3 regions of the Zhongshania aliphaticivorans genome follow, and region 2 is predicted to be linked to each of the others. Evidence: predicted binding sites of a transcription regulator. Region 2 holds the regulator's gene; each other region holds the start of a gene.

Region 1 (7,481 bases), 1.4 Mb from region 2:
GAGGCTTTGAAACTTAGGCGCTAGCTTAGGTGGAGCCAATCTTGAAATACCAGCCTGGTACTGTTGGGGTTCTAACTCTGGACCATTATCTGGTTCGAGGACATTGTGTGGTGGGTAGTTTGACTGGGGCGGTCTCCTCCCAAAGAGTAACGGAGGAGCACGAAGGTGCGCTAAGCATGGTCGGAAATCATGCGGTTAGTGTAATGGCATAAGCGCGCTTGACTGCGAGACTGACAAGTCGAGCAGGTACGAAAGTAGGTCATAGTGATCCGGTGGTTCTGTATGGAAGGGCCATCGCTCAACGGATAAAAGGTACTCCGGGGATAACAGGCTGATACCGCCCAAGAGTTCACATCGACGGCGGTGTTTGGCACCTCGATGTCGGCTCATCACATCCTGGGGCTGAAGCCGGTCCCAAGGGTATGGCTGTTCGCCATTTAAAGTGGTACGCGAGCTGGGTTCAGAACGTCGTGAGACAGTTCGGTCCCTATCTGCCGTGGGCGTTGGAGATTTGAGGAAAGCTGCTTCTAGTACGAGAGGACCGAAGTGGACGAACCTCTGGTGTTCGGGTTGTATCGCCAGATGCATTGCCCGGTAGCTACGTTCGGACGGGATAAGCGCTGAAAGCATCTAAGCGCGAAGCCTCTTCCAAGATTAGATCTCCCTGGGGCCTTGAGCCCCCTAAAGAGCCGTTCAAGACCAGGACGTTGATAGGCAGGGTGTGTAAGTGCTGCGAGGCATTGAGCTAACCTGTACTAATTGCTCGTGAGGCTTGACCATATAATTAAGTGGTCTTGTTGTCACAATGAAGAAACTGCAGCGGATTGTTGCGTGTAGTGAGAGCTACACACATGAGAAAACTTGTTTATATCAGCTTATTTACCACCTTATTTGGATTGAATGACGCAGTACGAAAGTACGTAAGACACCTCATTTAACCAAGCCAGTTTGCCTGGCGACCATAGAGACATGGTACCACCTGATCCCATCCCGAACTCAGAAGTGAAACGTGTCATCGCCGATGGTAGTTTGGGGTTTCCCCATGCGAGAGTAGGTCATCGCCAGGCTTCTAAATAAAATACCCCGTTCAGCTTATGCTGGACGGGGTTTTTTATTTAGGACGCGAGGAGCGTCTCTCACTAAATATCGGGCTCATGCGACAAACTCTGTTCTGCAAGAACGAGTTTGGTGCGACGTAGCGCAGCGAAGGCGTCGCGTAGCGATTGGAAGCACTGCTTCCAACACAAAGTAGGTCATCACTACGCGCCAAACTTTATTAAGTACTGCAACGCTGGTTTTTTAGTTTTTTTATAACCCGCAGTACCCCCAGACAGCTCCACGCTAGACGGGAGACGGAAGACGCAAAAGAAAAAATCAACACCAAGTCTTTGGTTCCCAGTCTTGCGCATACCCACAAAAAAGCCCCAGCAGGAAACCCTGCTGGGGCTTTATGTTTTTAGCGTCTTCCGTCTCCCGTCACGCATCTCCCGAGCACGGTGAGTTCACCGTCTCCCGCGTTAAGATCAAATCCCGCCAAGGCACATATACTTAATTTCCATATAGTCCTCAATGCCGTACTTCGAGCCTTCACGGCCAAAGCCCGACTCTTTAATACCGCCGAAGGGAGCCATCTCGTTAGAGATCAAGCCTTCGTTAATACCCACTATGCCGTATTCCAGGGCTTCGCCAAAACGCCATACCCGGCTGATGTCGCTGGTGTAGAAATAGGAGGCAAGGCCAAATTCCGTGTTGTTGGCTGATGCAAGTACGTCTTCTTCGGTGTCGAAAATGGAAATGGCAGCGACAGGGCCGAATATTTCATCGCGGCTAATTTGCATATCTTTGGTCACGCCGCTAATTAGGGTTGGGGGGTAGAAGTGGGTGTCTATATCTCCGGCGTTAGTATTCACCTCTGCCTGATATAACACTGTCGCACCTTTGGTGATGGCGTCGTCTACGAGTGACGTTACCTTGGCGACTGCCTTGGTCGTTATAAGCGGGCCGATGTTAACGTCGGTGCGGCTGCCATTACCGGTATGAAGGCCCTTCATCGCCGTGCTGAGCTTTTCGGCAAAGGCCTCGTGTATGTCACGTTGTATGTAGATGCGATTGGTGCAAACACAGGTTTGCCCCGCGTTGCGAAATTTGGAGCTCATTAAGCCTTTTATCGCTAAATCGAGATTGGCATCGTTGAACACAATAAAAGGCGCGTTGCCCCCCAGCTCCATAGAGGTCTTTTTAACCGTGCCAGCGCATTGTTCTAGTAATGTTTTCCCTACCTGGGTCGAACCTGTAAAACTTAATTTACTGACCAAGGGGCTGCTAGTCATTACTTTGCCGATGGTGGGTGCGCTGCTGCTACAAACTATATTAAAGACGCCCGCAGGGATTCCCGCTTGTTCGGCAAGAACGGCCAATGCGATTGCAGATAAAGGGGTTTCATGTGCGGGTTTGGCTACAAAGGTGCATCCGGCCGCGAGTGCCGGAGCCGCTTTGCGGGCAAGCATGGCATTTGGAAAATTCCATGGGGTTATGGACGCTACAACACCAATAGGCTGCTTAATAACAAATAAACGCTGGCTGCTGTTGGGGGGCGCGATAATATCGCCATAGACGCGCTTTGCTTCTTCGGCAAACCATTCGATATAGCTGGCGCCATAGGCAATTTCACCCTTGGCCTCAGCCAAAGGTTTACCTTGTTCAGTAGTTAATATCAGCGCTAGATCGTCTTGATTTTCCATGATGAGATCAAACCAGCGACGCAATAATTTAGCGCGTTCTTTCACGGTTAGCGCTGCCCAAGAAGGTTTGGCTGCGTAGGCCGCAGCAATTGCTCGCTCGGCATCCTGATCATTTAAATCGGCGACATTCAGTATAGTTTCGCCGGTTGACGGGTTTTGAACGGCAAAAGTTTTAAGGTCCTCGCCCTGCTGCCAAATACCAGCAATATAAGATTCGCCTCTAAGAAGATTGGGGTTGCGAAGTTGCATAACCAATACCTATTTATGTCGATTGAGGATCAATTGCACATCCTACTGCCAGCTAGCGAGGTATTCAATGTAGATGCGGGATACGTAGGGTAAGGCGGACTATATACGTAATAATATTCAGCTAAATTAAAATCCGGAATTGTCCGCTTTATATTGAACTTATTGGTTTGTCATATAACTGAAATACCTGCTTCATATATCTGTCACCAAATCTCCCTAAGATGTGCCCCATTAATACAATCCTAGAAAACCTTAGAGTCTGTTCCGGAGATAAGTTCATATGAAAAAAATATTTGCACTGACAGCAATGTCATCAGCACTACTGCTTGCAGCTTGTGGTGGCGGCGATATTAATCTGAGCCCAACTAATATCGATAATAGTGTTGATAATAGTACTAGTAACGGTGGTAGTGGTGGTTCAAACCCATGTGCATCGTATGTTGAATCAGGTCAGACCTATCAGGGGCAGGTTGTTGGTGCTGACTGTTTCTATCCTGCTAGCTTCGTAAGCTCTGCTAACCCAATTACCGCTCCTACGGTGAAGTTCCAGACCATAGCTGGTGTTCACGAATTTGCAGATAGTTTGTTTATAGGTGATGACGTTGATGCGCAAGCTGCTGCTGCCGGCACATTAATTCCACAAGAAGGTGAAGGCACCAAGTTAACAATCGATGCCGGTGTCACCATGGTATTTAAGCGTCCAGAAAGTTATGTGCGTATAGCGCGTGGTTCGCAAATCTTTGCGGAAGGCACCCCCGGCTCGCCAATCACCTTTACGGCAGATGAAGACATCGATGGCGTAGCCACTGAAGACGACCGCGGTCTTTGGGGTGGTTTGCAAATTAATGGTAACGGCAAGACTAACAAGTGCCATGACGGTACTGCTTCAGGCTCTGGTACTGGCGCGGTGAGCGATTTTGTTGCTACCGCAAACAATGTTCATAACTGTAATCAAGAGGCAGAAGGGCAGCCAGCCACTTACGGTGGTAATAACAATGCAGAAAGCTCAGGTGTACTGAAATATGTGGTCGTTAAACACGCTGGTTTTGAAGTTATCGACGGTAATGAGTTGAATGCTGTCACTTTAAACGGTGTTGGTAGCGGGACTATTATCAGTCATGTTCAGGCTTACACCACTCAAGACGACGGTTTTGAAATGTTTGGTGGTGCGGTCAATCTAGATCACATTGTTGTCGTTAATGCGGGTGATGATTCAATCGATTACTCGGAAGGTTATAACGGTAAAATTCAATACGCTGTGGTAGTACACACGTCGGGAGCCAACCGCTGTATCGAAGGGGATAATACTGGCTCTAATCGCGGCGACGGCATCACCCCCAAGACGAATCTCATTATCTCCAATATGACCTGTGTAACATCGGGCATTAAGGAAAATACGGGTGTTAACGCGACCTCGAAGGGCGACTCTGAAGGCCCATTGTTCCGGGAAGGTGTGCACTTTCAAATGTATAACTCAATTGTAACCTCAAATGCGGCCGGCATGGCCAGTCAAGAGTGTTTAGAGTTGGATGATACTGAGGGGCCACAAACTATTGATGCGGCTCAAGACAAAACAAGCAAAGCCAGCAGTAACGTAATTGCATGTACCGAAGCAACGAAAGTAAGTGGTGCGACCAAAGGCAGTTTCGACTTGGTGAATTGGCTTGCTGGTGGCGGTATTAATGCAGATACCCCGGCTAACGACAACACCAACAACGTTATTATCACTGGTGCAGATCTTCCTGCTCAAAGCTTGATCGTTGGTGGCGTGGGTACCCGCGGTTATAAAACGGCGGCAGCAATTACTAATGGCGCTGGCACGCCGGTATTTGACCAGGCTAGCGCCTTGACTGATGTCTCAACTATAGACGCAAGTTTCTTCACCAAGCCGACCTACCTCGGTGGCGCGAATGCCGGTGATGATTGGTTGGCGGGCTGGACAGTTGGCTTGACTGCGCCACTGAATCCCTAAGTCGTTCTCAAACCCCTTCATTTATTAGGGAGGTGGGCTTGCTTCTGGCGGCCCATCGGTAGTATAGCGCTTGAACGCCCCTCCCAAGAGAGGGGCATTTTTCAGAGCACTTAGGATTATGATTATGTTAACTACACGATTTTCGCTGACGCCGCTAGCAATGGCTGTTGCGCTGGTGACCAGCAGTTTTACAGGCGCTGTTATCGCTCAAGAAGCAGATACCGGTAACGCCGATATATTTTCGCCATCTGCCTTAGAAGAAGTGGTTGTAGTCGGCCGCTTGCAAAGTGTTGCAGCTTCATTGGTTGATGAACGTTTAGAGCTACCTTATTCAGCTGACTTTTTAGGGTTTGAAGCAATCTCGCGTGCGGGTGATAGCGATGTTGGTTCCGCGCTTCGCCGCGTGACTGGTGTAACCTTGATCGACAATAAATTTATCTATATTCGTGGTTTAGGCGAGCGCTACAGCAATGTCACTGTTAATGGCGCGGCGGTGCCTTCACCAGACTTAGCTCGGAGCGTTATTCCTTTAGATTTATTTCCTGCGAGTATTGTTGAATCTCTGAAAGTACAGAAATCTTGGGGGCCGGATTTGCCCGCTAACTTTGGTGGCGGCGCAATTGATATCCGCACCCGTAACGTTCCATCGGGGCCTGTTGCTGCGATTAGTATCGGTACCGGTTTTAATAGCGAGAGCGATGATGGCTTCAGCTACCCTGATAGCGGCTCAAGTGCGCTTCCTGGAGCATTGCGATCAGCCATAAGTCGTTATCAAGGTGATTTGTCACAAACTAATATATACGATGTTGAAAATGATTCTGGCAACGCGGTAACGCGTGAGCAAGCAGAGGGTATTCAGCGGGATTTAATTCTGTCGCTAAACCGTAACGTCGCTATTTCCCCGGGTAGTTTAGATCGAGATCGCGATATAAAAGTTGATCTTGGAAATGCTTGGGATGTAGCCGACGAGCTGGTTTTAGGTGCCTCAATTAGCGGTGCTTATGATGAAGATTATCGCAATAAAAATCAGACCAAACGCAGCATCGGTAGTCCAGAAACCAACTTTGCAGAGGTAGAACGCACAGTACATGAGGAGCGCACCACGTTGGCGTTTGTGCTTGGTGCAGAGTACGCTCAAGACCACTCGGTGCAGTTGAGTCATTATAATATTCAGAATGATTCCGATGAGGCGCGAATCACCACAAGCTTTAGCAATGATAATCCGGTGGTAGACAATAGCCCAGATCGGAATTATGCGACACGCATGGAAGAGCGTGAATTGGTCTTAAGTCAAATAAAAGGTAGCCACCGCTTGGGCAATTTCGCGCCACTAACGGCCTTGGAGATGCTCAGCCTCGACTGGTTTTACTCTGACGCAGAAGCCACAACTGATATTCCGAATGCAACGAGTTTTATTGGCTCTTTAGATCGAAATACAGCTGAACCAACGCCTTATATATCAAAATCCTCGTCGTCCGGTCAGTTCGAGTTTTTGTCACTGAAAGACAGCGTTGAAAGTTGGGGTGGGAAATTTTCTCTTCCTGTAGATCTTTCAGGACGGGAATTGAATTTGTCAGGCGGATGGTGGAATTCTGATAAAACTCGGGAATATTATGGCTACACGGCCAATGTGGGGACATTGTCGACTGTGGGTACACCTGCCAGTGTTTTCTCCGACGGGAGTATTGCCAATCTCGCTAATAGCTTTGATATTTCTATGGGCTCGGGTTTCGGTAATGAAAGCTATGTCGCCGCGCAGAAAATCGGAGCCGTTTTTGGCGAAGTAGACTTCCGCGTGAGTGAAGAATGGCGACTGACTGCGGGTGCACGTTGGGAAGAGTATCAGCAAGCAGTCTTACCGGTGAACTTGTTGGATTTTACTGGGGTATTTAACCAGCAGCTAATCAATGCGCTTAACGATCCTAAACAGACCTTTGCAGTACAGAATGATGATATCTATTCGAGTATTGCACTTACCTATTCAGGTGTTGATCTACTTGCTGCCAATGAGTTTCAGTTGCGTTTTAGTGTGAGTGAAACTGTCGTGCGGCCCGATCTGCGTGAACTCGCCGACGTTGCGTATATCGATCCGGAGTTGAGTGTGCGCGTATTTGGCAATCCTCGATTGAAGTCCACGGAGGTGCGAAACTACGATCTGCGTAGTGAATTCTATTACGACGGTGGCGATAATTTTACCGTGTCACTTTTTTATAAGGATTTGCAATTGCCTATTGAGCAAGTTGAAGGGGCTGGCTCAGATGACGACACGGTGCTGCGTTATATTAACGGTGATTCAGGTGAAGTCTACGGGATTGAGTTTGAGGGCCTGAAAACCTTGCCCGCAGGTTTGTTTTTGTCAGGTAATGTCACCTTGAGCGACTCTGAAATTACCATAACCACCAATAATGAAGTAACCAATACCGACCGTCGACTTACTGGGCACTCTAAATATGTGGTGAACGCTTCTTTGGGTTATGATTCTCCGAACGAACAGCATAGTGCATCGTTGCTATATAACG
Region 2 (7,481 bases):
GGCTCGGGATAGCTTTCGTACCACACTTTACTCCACAGCGCTGACCACGACAGTTCGGGGTGTTCATTGTGAAGTTTATAGCTGTAGCGAGTTCCACTCTCATTCTCGATCAAGAGCATATCTGCCCGCGGCGAAATGGCGATAGCGCTGATTCGCCCCACGTCTAAATCGGCATTGAGCAGACGGCGGTGCGAGGTCGTGTAAAATAAATCCAAATGACCTTCTTTACTAACGCTGACAAAGCCCTTGCGACGATGCTCAGTAACCAAGGTGGCACCACTGCCTTTGGGCACCTCAAATTTCCTTACCGCTTGTAAGCGGTAGCCCGATTCTCGTTCGCTGTCGCGCACCACAAACCACTGGCCCACTTCGCCGTGGTCACTGGCGGTCAGCAGCGATATTCCGCCGAGCAAGAAGCGCGCTTCGTTTAGTTTGCCGCTGTCAAAAAGGTAGCCGCGATCAGCGACATTCACGCGACGTAAGTCGATGAGTCGATAACCGCCATCGTTGCTCATGACGTAAAGCCATTGTTGATCTGGCCCAACGAGCACTCGATCAGCACTCATATCTAATACTGGCAGATCAACCGACTCTTCAACTAAAGTCACTTCTTCGCTAAGAAAATCTTCTTCTTTTACCCAGCGGCGCCCAATAAGCTTGCCATTACTCACCGCCACTAGCAGCAGCTCGTCGTCACTATCGCTAATTGCCAGTTGATCTATAGGACCCTCTTCACTCAGCAACAAACTTTGCTCGCCATAGGGGAAACGTAATTCCGGACTAATTAGGCGTTTATCGTTCGGGAAGCTGGTGCGGTAATCATGCTTGGCTATAACCACTCGGCCATTGCTTAAGCCAAGTGCAAATATCCGGCTTACCTCAGAGTCTAAGGCGAAGCTGCTTATCTCGGCGCCATTCAGCGGAATAGCTTTGCTGAGCAGTAATTTGCCGTCGTTGGTTTGGAAAAAGTCTGCCCGACCTGAACCGTCTAAGCTAAAACCCACTTCCGCCTGCTCTTCCATTGCCAAATACAGGCTGGGAGCTTGGCTATTAGCAGAAAACTCATTGCCGTCCTCCAGTGAGGCCGACTCAAATAGCGGCATAATCTCAAAGAGAAGATAGAAAAAGATCAGCAGTATCGCAAAGAGTACGCTTATACCACCCGCGGTGATCGTAGCCGTTGCCATACCATCTTTGACTTTACGCCACTGACGATAAGCGGAAGCGGTAGCTCGAACCTCAGACTGACTCATGTATTTCGCTCTCTATAAACCTGCGCATACAATATGACAAATTTATTACATTAATATGACAGACGGTCTTTCTACAAAAAAAATGCCGCGAATCCATTCTGCGGCATTTGCATCACCAGTAAAAACTGGCGTTATAGCTCGAGCTTGGCTTTAATTTTCGCTACAACGCTGGCGGGTAATGGGATATAACCGTCCTTAACCACTACTTCCTGACCTTGCTTAGACAAAACCAACTTTATGAACTCACGCTCCAGCGGCGCTAGCGGCTTGTTCGGCGCCTTATTCACGTAAACGTAGAGGAAACGAGACAAGGGATAGCTGCCTTTAGTCGCATTTTCAGCGTTAGCGTCTACAAAACTGCTCTTTTCATCTTTGGCCAGCGGTACGGCGCGAACACTGGAGGTTTTGTAACCAATCCCAGAATAACCAATACCGTTAATAGACGTCGAAACCGACTGCACAACCGACGCAGAGCCAGGCTGCTCGTTCACGCCATTTTTAAAATCACCTTTACACAGCGCTTCTTCTTTAAAGTACCCGTAGGTACCCGACACAGAGTTACGGCCAAACATTTGGATATCGCGCGATTTCCAGCCGCCAGTCATGCCTAGTCCACCCCAGGTGTTCACATTCGCGCTATGACCGCACTTGTGGGTACTGGAGAATACCGCATCGACCTGCGCCATGGTCATGCCAGCAATCGGGTTATCCTTGTGAACAAAAACAGCTAAGGCGTCGATTGCGACAGGAACTGCGGTGGGCTTATAGCCAAACTTGGTTTCAAAGGACTCAAGTTCTTTGTCCTTCATTTTACGGCTCATGGGGCCGATATTCGAGGTGCCTTCAGTTAAAGCCGGTGGCGCCGTAGATGAACCTGCGGCTTGGATTTGGATATTAATATTGGGGTAGTTACGTTTGAAGTCTTCGCCCCACAAGGTCATTAAATTGGCTAGGGTATCTGAGCCGACGCTGGACAAATTACCTGACACACCAGACACGGTGACGTAGTCTGGCAAAGCGCTGTCCACGCGGGTATCAGCAACTGCGCCCACTGCAGACGCGGCCACAACTGCACTTGCTACTAAATATTTAATCTTCACTTCGACACTCCTAAACCAATGTAAGCTACTTCAGTGAAGCTACTTTATAGTCGAATTATGACAACTTTGTGACAGAGACTGTAATAATTGCGCTCAGTTTAGCTGCTTCGCCTTAACAGGCACCGCCACCGACTTAGGAAAAACACAGGTAAAGACACTGCCTTTACCGGGCACACTGCGAATTCGCAATTCAGCTCGGTGACGAATCAGCACATGCTTAACTATTGCCAAACCAAGGCCAGTGCCCCCTGTATCAAGGGATCGGCTCTGATCGACGCGGTAAAATCGTTCGGTTAATCGAGGAATGTATTGGGGCTCGATGCCGATACCGGTGTCTTCCACTTCAAAATAGGCGTGGTAATCATCCTGATACCAGCGCAGGATGATTCGATCATTCTCCTTAGTGTAGCGCGCCGCATTGACCGCTAAATTTGAAAATGCACTGCGCAATTCATTTGGATTGCCATTAATTGCAATATTATCGTCACATTCAATTTCAATACGCCGGGCACTCTTGGCCGCCGTGCCGCTCTCTTCGCGAATCATTTCCATCAAGGGACGCAGCTGAATGACACTCTCGTCGGCCAATTTCGGTACCGACTCCAAACGCGACAGCATCATCAGGTCATGAATCAATAGATTCATGCGCCGAGATTGCTGCAGCATTTGATCCACAGCTCTGTCCCAGCGGGGATTTGCACCGCCATGCTCAGAAAACGTCTCTAGGTACCCGTTAATAACCGTGAGTGGCGTGCGCAACTCATGGGAGACATTAGCAACGAAATCCTTGCGCATTTGTTCTAAGCGGTGGGTTCGGGTGACATCGCGGGCAAACAAAAGACGATTGCGCTTACCAAAGAAGCTGACGCTAATACTCAAATTAATGAGGCCATTGACTGGCGACACCATTTCCAGCGGGGCTTGATAGCGCTCAGCCTCGAAATAGCGGAGAAACGCCGGACTGCGCAGCAAATTAACCAGCTGACGGCCTTTATCACCCTCTTCTCTTAAACCCAATAAATCGTGGGCAGAGGCATTACACCACTCGATATTGCCGTAGGGATCAAGCATGACTACCGCGTCCGACATCGAGGCAAACGAAGCGTGCAAATAATCAATCATTGCCTGCAAGCGGTCACTGTCCTGCGACGATTCCCGCTGCATATCGTAGATTACATCAAAAACTTGACCCCACATCCCTGCAGCCTCTGGTGGATCTGACTTCGCGCCGCTATACAGCCAGTCAGACAACCGCTGTAAATGCCGCAACAGCCACGCGCATGCCAACAACGCCGCCGCCAATAGCGGCAATAGCCCAAGATCGAATAACGCGCAGCCTGCCGCAACCACTAGGAGTGGTATGCCGACCCGCAATAATTCTGCCTTCCAACTGTAATACCGCATTATTTTGCGCTATGCGCAGACACCTGTTGTCGAAAACCGGTAACCGGTTCCACGAACTGTTTGAATTAAAAGGCCGCAGTCTCTTAGCTCAGTTTGCAATGCTTTGCGAAGGCGACGAATATGGACATCGACCGTACGCTCTTCAACGTAAACATTGGTGCCCCATACCTGATCAAGAAGCTGGCCGCGACTATACGCTCGCTCCTGATGAGTCATAAAGAATTTTAATAATTTAAATTCGGTGGGCCCCATATCTAATGGAGTTGCATCAACAAATACTCGGTGGCTACTGGGGTCTAATTTCAGCCCCGCGACTTCGATACTTTCTTCCTCGTCACGATTTGTCGATCGACGCATAATGGCTTTAATGCGCGCCATCAGCTCACGAGACGAAAAAGGCTTGGTGATATAGTCATCGGCACCGACATCAAGACCTTGCACCCGATTGTCTTCATCATCTTTGGCGGTCAACATAATCACCAGCAAATCCCTGGTCAGTTCATCCCGGCGTAGGCGCCGCAACAATTCCAAACCACTAGTGACCGGCATCATCCAGTCCAGCAGCACAAGATCAGGGCGCTGATCAACAATTATACCGTGGGCATCCTGGGCATTGCTTGCCTCCAGACATTCATAACCCGCCAATTCAAGACCCACCCGTATCATTTCACGGATTGCGGTTTCATCGTCGACAATCAATATGGTGGCTGACGTCATTCCATTAACCTTTTTTTGTAAAATTCGTAGGCTGCATTAAAACCATTTTAAGTGACAATTTTATGACAGTTTAAATTTCACTTGATTAATCAAACACTACGGTCTTGTTCCCATGCACCAAAACGCGATCTTCCAAGTGGTTGCGCAGCGCTCTCGCCAACACCGATTTTTCGACGTCCTTGCCGAGTCTAACAAGGTCATCTTTGCTATGCCGATGGGACACCCGAATTACGTCTTGTTCAATAATCGGACCTTCATCCAGCCGCTCAGTAACGTAGTGGCAAGTGGCACCGATTAACTTAACCCCCCTATCAAAAGCTTTCTGATAGGGGTTTGCGCCGATAAATGAGGGCAGGAAGCTATGGTGTATGTTAATCATTCGCCCTGCATAAGCTTGGCAAAACTCGGGCTGAATAATTTGCATATAGCGCGCTAACACCACGCAATCTGCCTCATAGCTCTGGGCCAGCGCCATAATCTTGGCGTGTGCGGGTGCTTTGTTGTTTGGGTCAATGGCGACAAACTCAAAGGGAATACCATGCCACTCCACCATGCTACGCAGGTTTTCGTGGTTAGAAATAACACAGGGTATATCGCAGTCTAATTCGCCACTGTGCCAACGGTGCAATATATCAGCCAGACAGTGGGAGGCGTGACTCGCCAGTATTACAACCTTGCGCTTAACAGCAGAATCGACCAGCGCCCAGTGCATGCCATATTCAGCCGCTAATGGCGCAAAGGCCTCGCGACAGGCCTGAGCGCTAACTTTTAAGGATTCCGCGCGAATCTCATTGCGCATAAAAAACCAGTTACTTTCTGCATCTGCGTGATAATTCGCCTCGGTAAGCCAACCGCCGTGCTCCGCGACAAATTGGCTAACCCGCGCAACAATGCCCACGCGGTCGGGACAGCTAATCACTAAACGATAAGTATGATCCATGTAAAACACTCAATCCTAAATTAGGCTTTATTCAATATGCCACGCAATGCCTGAGGCAAATCAGCCGGTAAAACAACCGTTTTTGCGTTATTAGACGAAGACAGGCGCAATAGGGCCTCGGTGTATTTTTCGCCCAATAAATACAATACCGGCAACTCTTCATTACCCACTGCCTCAGAAATCAAAGTAATTGCGGCGCCACTGGCCTTAGCCAATACAACCTGCGCCTGGGCATCACGGCGCGACGCCTCCAAGCGGCCATCTGCCTCTAGAATAGCTGCTTGCTTCTCTCCCTCAGCCTTGGTCACTGCGGCGCGACGTTGACGCTCTGCCGCCGCCTGCTCTTCCATCGCTGCCTGCATCGTCGGTGAGGGATTGATATCCTGAATCTCGACGGTTTTCAGGGTTATCCCCCAGTCTGCAATATCCTCTGAAATCGCCGCTTTCAATTTCGCTTTGATCTGATCTCGCGATGACAGTGCAGAATCCAGCGCCATTTCGCCGACAATAGAACGCAATGCAGTCTGTACCAAGTTTTGAATCGCAAAGGTGTAGTTTTCAACCCCATACACTGCTTTTTCTGGGGCAACAATATTAATATAAGCAACCGCATTGGCAATGATCACCGCATTATCTTCGGTAATAACTTCCTGCGAGGGAATATCGAGCACGATATCCTTGGTCGTTAATTTATAAGCCACGTCATCGATATAGGGAATAATGAAGTTCAATCCCGGATTCAAGGTTACATGGTATTTACCCAAGCGCTGCACAATATGTTTATAGCCTTGCGGTACCGTGCGCACCCCCTTCATAAGCGTGACAATAACCAAAATTGCCAATGCTATTACTACTGCCAAGCCATCCATCGCAATACTCCTTGTTCTCTGATTCAGTTGGTCTTGTATGTTACGCCGCGCCGCGCTGAGACCGGACAATAAGCGTGTTCCCCGATATGTCCTCCACAACTAATCTGTCGCCAACGGCAACGTGTTCTCGGCATATAAACTGCCACTCATCGCTGCCCAGCACCGGTATAGAAAAACGTATGGTGCCTTGCTCTATTTCCGGGCCAAGCCGAATAACCATGCCCTCCTGCCCTATCACTTGCTCTCGGGACATACCCGACAAAGTCTTATTCTTCATTTTGGGGTGAATAAATTTAAACCACACCACTAAATCGAGCACCGACAAGCTCAGCCAAAATAACATTTGCACGACCAAGCTCAGGTCGACCACCAACAATATCAAGCCGACCGCAATGGCGCTGGCGCCAAACCAAATCATGACAAAAATAGGAACAAATAACTCAGTCGCAACCAACAAAAGACCCAAAACCATCCAGTGCCAGTAGGCAATATTTGCGTCTAACCATTCCATTTTTAACCTCATTCCGTAGCGAGTCGCGTTTGAGACACTCATTTATCCCTTATTTACCTAAAAATTCAAGCACTTAGTAAAGCTATTTATATTTAGCCGCGACAGCTTAACATCCAGCAAGTGTCGCCGTTTTCACGTATAATGCTCGTTTATTCGGATTCCTGCGCTACCTCTATGTCTTCAGCAATACAAACTCCAAAACTCATCTTTAGTCACCGCCCCTACTGGGCCGAGTGTTTCGGTACCGCATCCTATTTGCCCACCTCTCGCGAGGAAATGGACGCATTGGGCTGGGATAGCTGCGACATCATCATTGTGACCGGTGACGCCTATGTCGACCACCCCAGTTTTGGCATGGCGGTTATCGGCAGAGTACTGGAAGCCCAAGGCTTTCGCGTGGGCATCATTGCCCAGCCCGACTGGCAATCCGCCGAACCCTTTAAAGCCCTAGGGCAACCCAATCTGTTTTTTGGGGTGGCGTCTGGCAATATGGACTCCATGATTAACCGTTACACCGCCGACCGTCGCCTTCGCCATGATGACGCCTACACGCCGGGCAACGAAGGTGGTAAGCGTCCAGATCGCGCGGTGATTGTCTATTCCCAGCGCTGCAGAGAAGCCTACAAAGACACGCCAATTATTATTGGCTCGATTGAAGCCAGTTTGCGCCGAATCGCCCACTACGAC
Region 3 (7,481 bases), 640 kb from region 2:
CGATCGCGCTTGGAGCGGCTGCGTTATTTTCGCGAAAACAACGATAATATTGGTCTACTCTTTTCCTTGAATGAAGGTATTCATGGCAATATGGGCGGGATGGGTAAGCCCGTTCTGTATGCTAGAGCAAAATTTGGTACCAAACAGCTGGTTCACGATTATGTTGATGCCATAAGCGACTCACTTGATCATCTAGCCCAGCTTGATTCAGATCATCCCAGTTTTCTCGAGCGATTAGATTTCTTCAGGCGAGCTAATAAATGCTACGGTAAATCGGCGTTAATGCTGAGTGGTGGCGCGGTGCTTGGCAATTTCCACGTTGGCGTTGTCAAAGCGCTGGTAGAGCAGGATTTATTGCCGGACGTTATTTCCGGTTCAAGTGCTGGCTCAATGATCGCTGCGGTATTGGGCACGCGGACAGATGAAGAGCTAAAAGCTTTTCTTGACGCTGACAATTTGGGCAAGGTTTTACTGACCGAGGTTGCCTTGGTCAATGGTCGCTTGTCTGAGTCCTCGCCACGGATTAATCATCAGCTATTAAAAGAAAAAATCGCTAAGCTGATTCCCGATATTACCTTTCAAGAAGCCTTTGAGCGGACGGGGCGCCATATTAATATTTCTATTTCGCCTTCCGACGTCCATCAGACCTCTCGGCTTTTGAATGCGATAGCATCCCCCAATGTTTATATTCGTAAAGCGGTTCTGGCGTCGTGCGCGGTTCCCGGAATTTATCCGCCAGTCATGCTTGAAGCCAAAAATGTGCACGGTCACCCCCAGCCTTACCTCGCAACTCGGCGTTGGATTGATGGTTCGGTAAGTGATGACCTTCCTGCTAAGCGACTCGCTCGTCTGTACGGTGTTAACCACTTTATTGTAAGCCAGACCAACCCCATCGTGTTATGGGCTGTACACGACGCCAAGGCGGAAAATAGCGGTTTAATACCAGCACTACGTCAGCTGGGTGGACGCAGTCTTAAAGAAGTTTCTAAAGTCGGTAGTAGTGTTGCCAGAAAGTACTTCAAAAATTCACCTCGGGTGCGACGGATTGCCAATATTGTCTATTCCGTGATTAATCAGGAGTACACCGGCGATATTAATATTATTCCTCGATACCGCTTTTTTGATCCCCGCAAGCTATTGACTGAACTAAAGCCGGAGGAGTTGCAGTTCTTTATACTTGAGGGTGAGCGGGCGACCTGGCCCAAGCTGGAAATGATTCGTGCGAGTACGAAGATAAGTCGTAAGCTCAGTCAGATACTGGAAGTTTATGAGGCGGAAGAGTTTAGTCGATTGTCTCAGTCGAAGCCCCATCATCTCGGCGGGGAAATGACGCGGAGTAAGGTTCGCGCCTAGTTATTTCTAGGCTCTTATATGGCCTAGTCCGGTCTTTGTTCCGCACACAAACCCCAGTAGAAATACTGGGGTTTGTTGTTTCTGGGTTTGGTGTAGCGCTTGCTCGATATTCGGGCCTTTAGGTGCAGTATTGACTGTGTTGAATAAGCGAGGATATTACGTAGCGTGAGGCAATAGCTGATTGGTCTTGATCACTGGTGTTTGGTGGTGATAAAGGTATACTGCTTAATACCGTGGGGGGTATGTTGTTACTTGCCTCACGAATGACTTTTAAAGCAGATTTGCGCTAATGTTAGGAGTTTGTAGCGATGGTTGAAAGCACAGTGTTCACACCTTGGTTGGCAATAATTGGGGGCAGCTTAATTGGCTTGGCTGCTGTCCTGTTAATGTGGTCTAAGGGACGAATCGCAGGTATATCCGGTATCGTTGCTGGGGCGCTAAGTGAGCGCGGCGATGAGCGGACTTGGCGATTAAGCTTTTTGCTTGGGCTTTTTCTTGGGGCAATATTGGCCGCTTATTTCAGTGGTGCCCTGGAGGGCGTGCAGAGCGTCGCGTCGACGCCGGTGCTAGTCGTAGCGGGTTTATTGGTTGGTGTTGGCACCCGAATGGGCGGCGGTTGTACGTCGGGTCACGGGGTGTGTGGAATCTCACGATTTTCACAGCGCTCAATGGTTGCTACAGCGGTATTTATGGCGAGTGGCGCCGTAACGGTATTTGTTGTGCGTCATTTGTTGGGAGAGGGTGTATGAGCCGCTTATTTGTAGTGTTTGCGGGCGCTTTATTTGGCGCCGGAATTACCGTGTCGGGCATGGCAAATCCAGCTAAAGTCCAAAACTTTTTGGATATTACTGGGCAGTGGGATCCTAGTCTCGCCCTAGTGATGGGGGCTGCGCTCCTTATTACCACACCTGGCTTTTTCTTGGTGTTTAAGCGGCAAAAGCCCCGGTTCGCTGACGCCTTTGCTTTGCCAACAAAGAAAGATGTCGATACTAAACTAATATTGGGCGCGGTTTTGTTTGGTGCTGGTTGGGGTTTGAGTGGCTTATGCCCCGCACCAGCACTTGTTGCCCTATTGACGGGGGCAAGCTCTTTCCTGATTTTTGCGCTGGCAATGTTTTCGGGCATGTTGCTGCATAAGCAGGTGTTTGAGAAATAGTGTGCCAGACTGAATTGATAGGTTAAACTGGCAGTGTTGATAAAAATAATGCAATTTTTGAGGATGCACTATGGCTGTTAAATGTCAGTTTGACCGCAGTATTGATGAGGTTTGGGCATTGTTGTGTGACCCAGATTTTCGCGTAGAGCGCAGTATAGCGCTAGGTGAATTGAGTGCAGAGTGCGATGTGGAAGAGGATGGCGAGCAAGTCACGGTTAAAATGAGCCGAGAGGTGGTGCGCGAGTTACCGTCGGTTTTGGCTCGGGTGTTTAATGCCCAGCAAAGCTTGGTGTTTGTTGAAAATTGGCAGCCTAAAGACGGTGGCTGGGAAGGTAAGATGAGTATCGAGATTAAAAAGCAGCCAGTGCAACTGGGTGCAACAATGTCTTTGCTGCCGACGGCGTCGGGTTGTGAGTACATTGTGAGTCATCACTGCAAGGCGAAAATCCCCTTGGTGGGCGGTAAGGTCGAAAAGTACGTGCTGTCTCAGACCGACGATGGCGCTTTGGATGAGCTGAATTATCTGAAAGCGAAGCTAACTGCTTAGCCTTTAGGCTGCTATGGCTAGGTAGTGGCGGTGTTCGTCTAGCGCCGCCGTAATATCTGCAGCGGTGTTTAGGCGTTTAATTCGCTCAAATAATCGCTGCGCTTCTTGGTATTCTCTGCGCAAGTAACCCAGCCACTGTTTTATAGGTCCGCCGACATGGCGCGGTGCGCAATTTACAATGCTGTCTGCAAATAAAGCCTCAACAAGATGAAGTACTGCGGGCCAGGTGTCGCGCTTATAGTGCAAGCCTTCTGATGCTGATTTGATTTCGAGGGCGAGATCCGGCCGCGCTAGTAGTCCTCGGCCCAGCATCACATCTTCGCAATGGCTTTGGGCTCGGCATTGCGTAAAGTCGGTGGGGCTCCACACTTCGCCATTGGCAATAATAGGTATATTTGTGATTTTGTGTACTTGCGCAAGTTGGTGCCAGTGCGCTGGTGGTTTATAGCCATCCTCTTTGGTGCGGGCGTGAATGGTGATACCGTTCGCGCCCGCTTCGCTGATAGCGGCGATAATTTCAGCGAGTCGACTACTGTCCTTAAAACCAAGGCGAATCTTTGCGGTCACAGGTATTTCTTTAGGTACAGCCGCACGCATAGCGCTAATGATTTGGTGTAGTAGCTCTGGTTCGTCTAATAAAACTGAGCCGCCGCGGTGCCGATTAACGCATTTTGCGGGACAGCCAAAATTGGTGTCGATACCGGGAGCGCCTAGGCTGGCTGCGCGGGCTGCATTTTCAGCCATTGGCCCCGGGTCGCCGCCGAGTAATTGCAGGTAAGCGGGCACGCCGCTGGGCGTGAGACCGTTGTTATTAAGCTCGGGGCACAAGCGGTGAAATACCCGTGGCGGCAATAGCTGGTCGCTAACTCGGACAAATTCGGTTACGCAGCGATCTATGCCGCCCACAGCGGTAAGCAGGGCGCGCATACGGGCGTTAACAACGCCTTCCATTGGGGCGAGATGTAGTTGCATTACAGGGAGTCATTGCCCAAAAGCGCTATTGTACCTCAGTGGTGGGCCTACAGTAATTATCTGATACCGGTATTGTCTCGTATATGAGGCGTGGTTTGAACTTGGCTAGCGGAGGTTGATGTGTTGTTGAAGTGGCTTCAGGCATTGAGTATTGGTGGTGTGACGGCGATGTTGCTGATGATGCTAAATACTTTGTCCCCGGCGAATGATGCGGCGAGTGAAGAGGAGATGATTTTTAATGCCGATAATGCCAGTACATTTGGCGAGGAGCCTCAGCCACGTCGCAAGCTTCAGTTACTGACACTAGGTCATGACGAGGGCGGCGCGTTTGCCCAGCTCAAGATCGGCAGTGATGTACAGCAGCTGCGCGCAGGCGAGACTATTTTGCCCTGTGTGGTGCTTGCCAAGATCCTTGATGATTCTGTGCTAATTAATAATTGTGGCGGCTACGCTTTGTTGGCGCCGCTATTGACGTCTGCAGGTGACATATTTGCGCTCAATATTGAGCAATATGATGCATTAAATTTGGCTGAGCCGCGCATTGTCGATTTGCGGAATAATTCTGCGGCAAGGAAGTTGATCGCCGATTACCGCCAGCGTTTATACCAGCGCCCACTGTCTTTGCGGGGGGCTGTCGATATCGAGGTTAGGGTCGACCCTTTGGGTGAGCGGCGCTACTATTTGTCGCCGGGTAAAGATCAGGCTCTATTCGAAACGTTAGCTTTACGAGCTGGTGACCGAGTCGTTGCGATTAATGGATTATCATTGGCCAGCAGTGAAGCGCTGACAGATATATATGGTGTTTTAGCAAATATTGAGCAGTTGGCCCTCACTCTGGAGCGGGGTGAGCAGCGCGTGGTATTGCTGTTGCGGTTTTAAGTTGGGCCATTTTTACGCATATGCATAGCATACATTATTGAATTTACTTAATATTTGCGTCACTGATTCAATAGTATACTCGCCAGCTGTCGGCTCCGCGCACGAGCTGAGATAACTATATTACTATCGCTAGGCGCTTAAGCCGAAAGAGGAGATGTTTGTGAGCGAGTTTAAAAAATGGGAATGTGTGATTTGTGGGTTTGTATACGATGAGGCTGAGGGCTGGCCTGACGACGGCATTGCCGCCGGAACGGCTTGGGCCGATGTGCCAGAAGACTGGGAGTGCCCAGACTGCGGTATTAGCAAATTCGACTTTGATATGGTTGAAGTTTGAGCTATCGCTATTTTTTAAGCGTAATTGAGCCGGGGGTCGTGCCTGTGGGTGTCGCCCTCTGTTACACTCTGTGAATATTTGTGCTGCTAGGAAGATCTCATGAAGAGAATAATAACAGTGGTTGCTTTGCTCCTGTCGGTGGCTGTAGTCGCAGCCTGCGCGCCGGAAGTTGGTAGTGATGCGTGGTGTACAGCCATGGAAAACAAGCCCAAGGGTGATTGGTCTGGCAATGAGGCCAAAGATTACGCTAAGCACTGCGTGTTTAAATAGGCCTAGATCTGCAGTGCAAGTCGGGCACGCGCCTGTTTCGGGTGTCGCATATTACACAGGATGATGTAAGAAAAATGTCATATTATTCCGCTACTATTCGGCGCCTAGCCTTCTTTCAGGGGGAAAACTGAGACGTGGAGCAGTCTATGACATGGGTGAAAATGCTCACGCCTCGGTTGGCTAGCTGCTTAACTGCCCTAATAGCGGCTTTGCTTTTGGCTGTTCTTGCGGGCTTGTGTTGGCAGGTGGTTGCGCTTTTTCGTGGCGTGCAGCTACCGAGTGTCGGCCCAGTGGTCGCGACCTCGATAAGCAAATCTAGCGCCAAAAATTACGATGTGCAAAGTTTGCTGGCAGTACCTTTGTTTGGTCTGAGGCCGAGTAACGCGGTGGCCGCGACAGAAATTCAAAAAGACATTCGGCGCAGCGCTCTAAAAATTACTGTAATCGGCCTTGTGGCGGGTAACGATGAGCGCGGCGTTGCGGTGTTGCGTCACGGTAATAAAACGAAGGCCTATGGCATCGGTGAGAAAATTGAAGTGCCGGGTACCGTTACCTTACTCGCGGTATTGGCCGACCACATAATTATTGAGAACAATCGTAAACAGGAAAAAATCGAGCTAGATCAGAAAGCCGGTGCGACCGGTTTGCGGGCCGCCTCGACGAACAGCCGTCCAAGCAATGCGGAAAATGTCGATTTAAGCACTGCAGGAATTCGGGAATTAGTGGGTGACCCCCGCGACACCTTGCAAAACAGTCCATTGCAGTTAGTGCGGTTTTTTTCCGTGAACCCGGTTATGGATGGCGGCAGACTTACCGGTTATGAAGTGAAGCCGGGGCGGGATACACGCCTATTCTCGCAGCTGTCACTGGAGCCTGGCGACGTGTTGCTGTCGGTTAATGGCCAGTCGCTCTCCGATATGTCGACCCAAGAATTAATGAAAATGATGGAAAACACCAGTTCCTACGAGCTGCTGATTAAACGCGCAGATACCATACTCACCAAAAGATTTGATCTATGAAATCCTTGCTACTGAAGTTAAGCATCACATTTTGTCTATTTCTAACTGTCTCTGGCACGGCCTTGGCCGAGCGCTTTGAACTGGATATGCAAAATGTTGATATTGGCGAATTTATCGACACCGTCGCCAAGCTCACGGGTAAAACCATTGTGGTTGATAGCCGGGTGAAAGGTAAAATTACGGTGCAGAGCCATCGTAAGCTCGATGCCGATGAACTTTACCAAATATTTTTGTTACAGCTGGGTGTCGAAGGCTATTCTGCCATTGAGGTGGGTGACGGAATACTCAAGGTTATTCCCAACCAAGCGGCAAAAATTGAAGGCATAGAGGTGCAGCTCGGTCGTAATGCAACCGGCCGCAGCGAATCTATTATTACCCGTATCGCGCAACTGCAAAATGCCGATGCCGATGAGCTGGTTAAGTCGCTACGGCCGCTGGTCGATAATAAAGTTGGCGTCATCACGAGCTACGCTGACTCCAATATTATTCTGATTACCGACCGCGAATCTAATGTGCGGCGTTTGATGTCGATTATTAATGCGATCAACTCGGTTGATTCGCAATTGATGGAAACCGTGGTCTTAAAAAATTCCTCGGCTGAAGAAGTCGAGCGTATTCTTACTAAGGTTCTGTCGCAACAAACCCGTAAACGCGGTGCGTCCAAGCCGGTTGTCGCGGCTGATCCTCGCACGAACACCTTGATTTTGTTTGGCGACGATGAGGCACGGAGCTATTTGCGGCGCCTAGTGGTTGATCTCGACAGCGAAGTGAGTAGCCAGTCTAATATTCGCGTGCAATACCTCAAGTACGCGAAAGCGGTCGATTTAGCACCGGTGCTTAAAAGCATTAGCGATACCATTGTGAAAGGCGACCAGGCAGCTGGTCGACCAGCTGCCGCGGGCGACTCGTCGTCATTAATTAATATAGAAGCCCACGAACAAACCAATTCTA

What was found. The regulator PhoB, encoded in region 2, activates phosphate uptake and scavenging genes when phosphate is short. The targets are predictions, from matches to a motif close to TGTCATAAANNTGTAACA.
Region 1: a site for PhoB is predicted at 3,159-3,176, ahead of AZF00_RS03700 (beta-helix domain-containing protein). Genes of this name have one in related genera too.
Region 3: a site for PhoB is predicted at 5,576-5,593, ahead of gspC (type II secretion system protein GspC). Genes of this name have one in related genera too.

Annotation. Positions count from the first base shown of each region.
Region 1 is NZ_CP014544.1:839,370-846,850, forward strand. It holds rRNA gene AZF00_RS03685 (23S ribosomal RNA) at 1-780, shown strand, start outside; rRNA gene rrf (5S ribosomal RNA) at 952-1,067, shown strand; gene AZF00_RS03695 (NAD-dependent succinate-semialdehyde dehydrogenase) at 1,524-2,990, opposite strand; gene AZF00_RS03700 (beta-helix domain-containing protein) at 3,271-4,962, shown strand; gene AZF00_RS03705 (TonB-dependent receptor domain-containing protein) at 5,087-7,481, shown strand, end outside.
Region 2 is NZ_CP014544.1:2,232,968-2,240,448, forward strand. It holds gene AZF00_RS09945 (ABC transporter permease subunit) at 1-1,253, opposite strand, end outside; gene AZF00_RS09950 (PstS family phosphate ABC transporter substrate-binding protein) at 1,385-2,353, opposite strand; gene phoR (phosphate regulon sensor histidine kinase PhoR) at 2,447-3,757, opposite strand; gene phoB (phosphate regulon transcriptional regulator PhoB) at 3,767-4,474, opposite strand; gene purU (formyltetrahydrofolate deformylase) at 4,560-5,414, opposite strand; gene AZF00_RS09970 (SPFH domain-containing protein) at 5,435-6,283, opposite strand; gene AZF00_RS09975 (NfeD family protein) at 6,324-6,794, opposite strand; gene AZF00_RS09980 (YgiQ family radical SAM protein) at 6,969-7,481, shown strand, end outside.
Region 3 is NZ_CP014544.1:1,589,038-1,596,518, forward strand. It holds gene AZF00_RS06960 (DUF3336 domain-containing protein) at 1-1,353, shown strand, start outside; gene AZF00_RS06965 (YeeE/YedE family protein) at 1,662-2,102, shown strand; gene AZF00_RS06970 (DUF6691 family protein) at 2,099-2,509, shown strand; gene AZF00_RS06975 (DUF2505 domain-containing protein) at 2,580-3,056, shown strand; gene AZF00_RS06980 (tRNA-dihydrouridine synthase) at 3,060-4,028, opposite strand; gene AZF00_RS06985 (hypothetical protein) at 4,149-4,907, shown strand; gene AZF00_RS06990 (rubredoxin) at 5,062-5,241, shown strand; gene AZF00_RS19145 (DUF3012 domain-containing protein) at 5,341-5,511, shown strand; gene gspC (type II secretion system protein GspC) at 5,658-6,530, shown strand; gene gspD (type II secretion system secretin GspD) at 6,527-7,481, shown strand, end outside.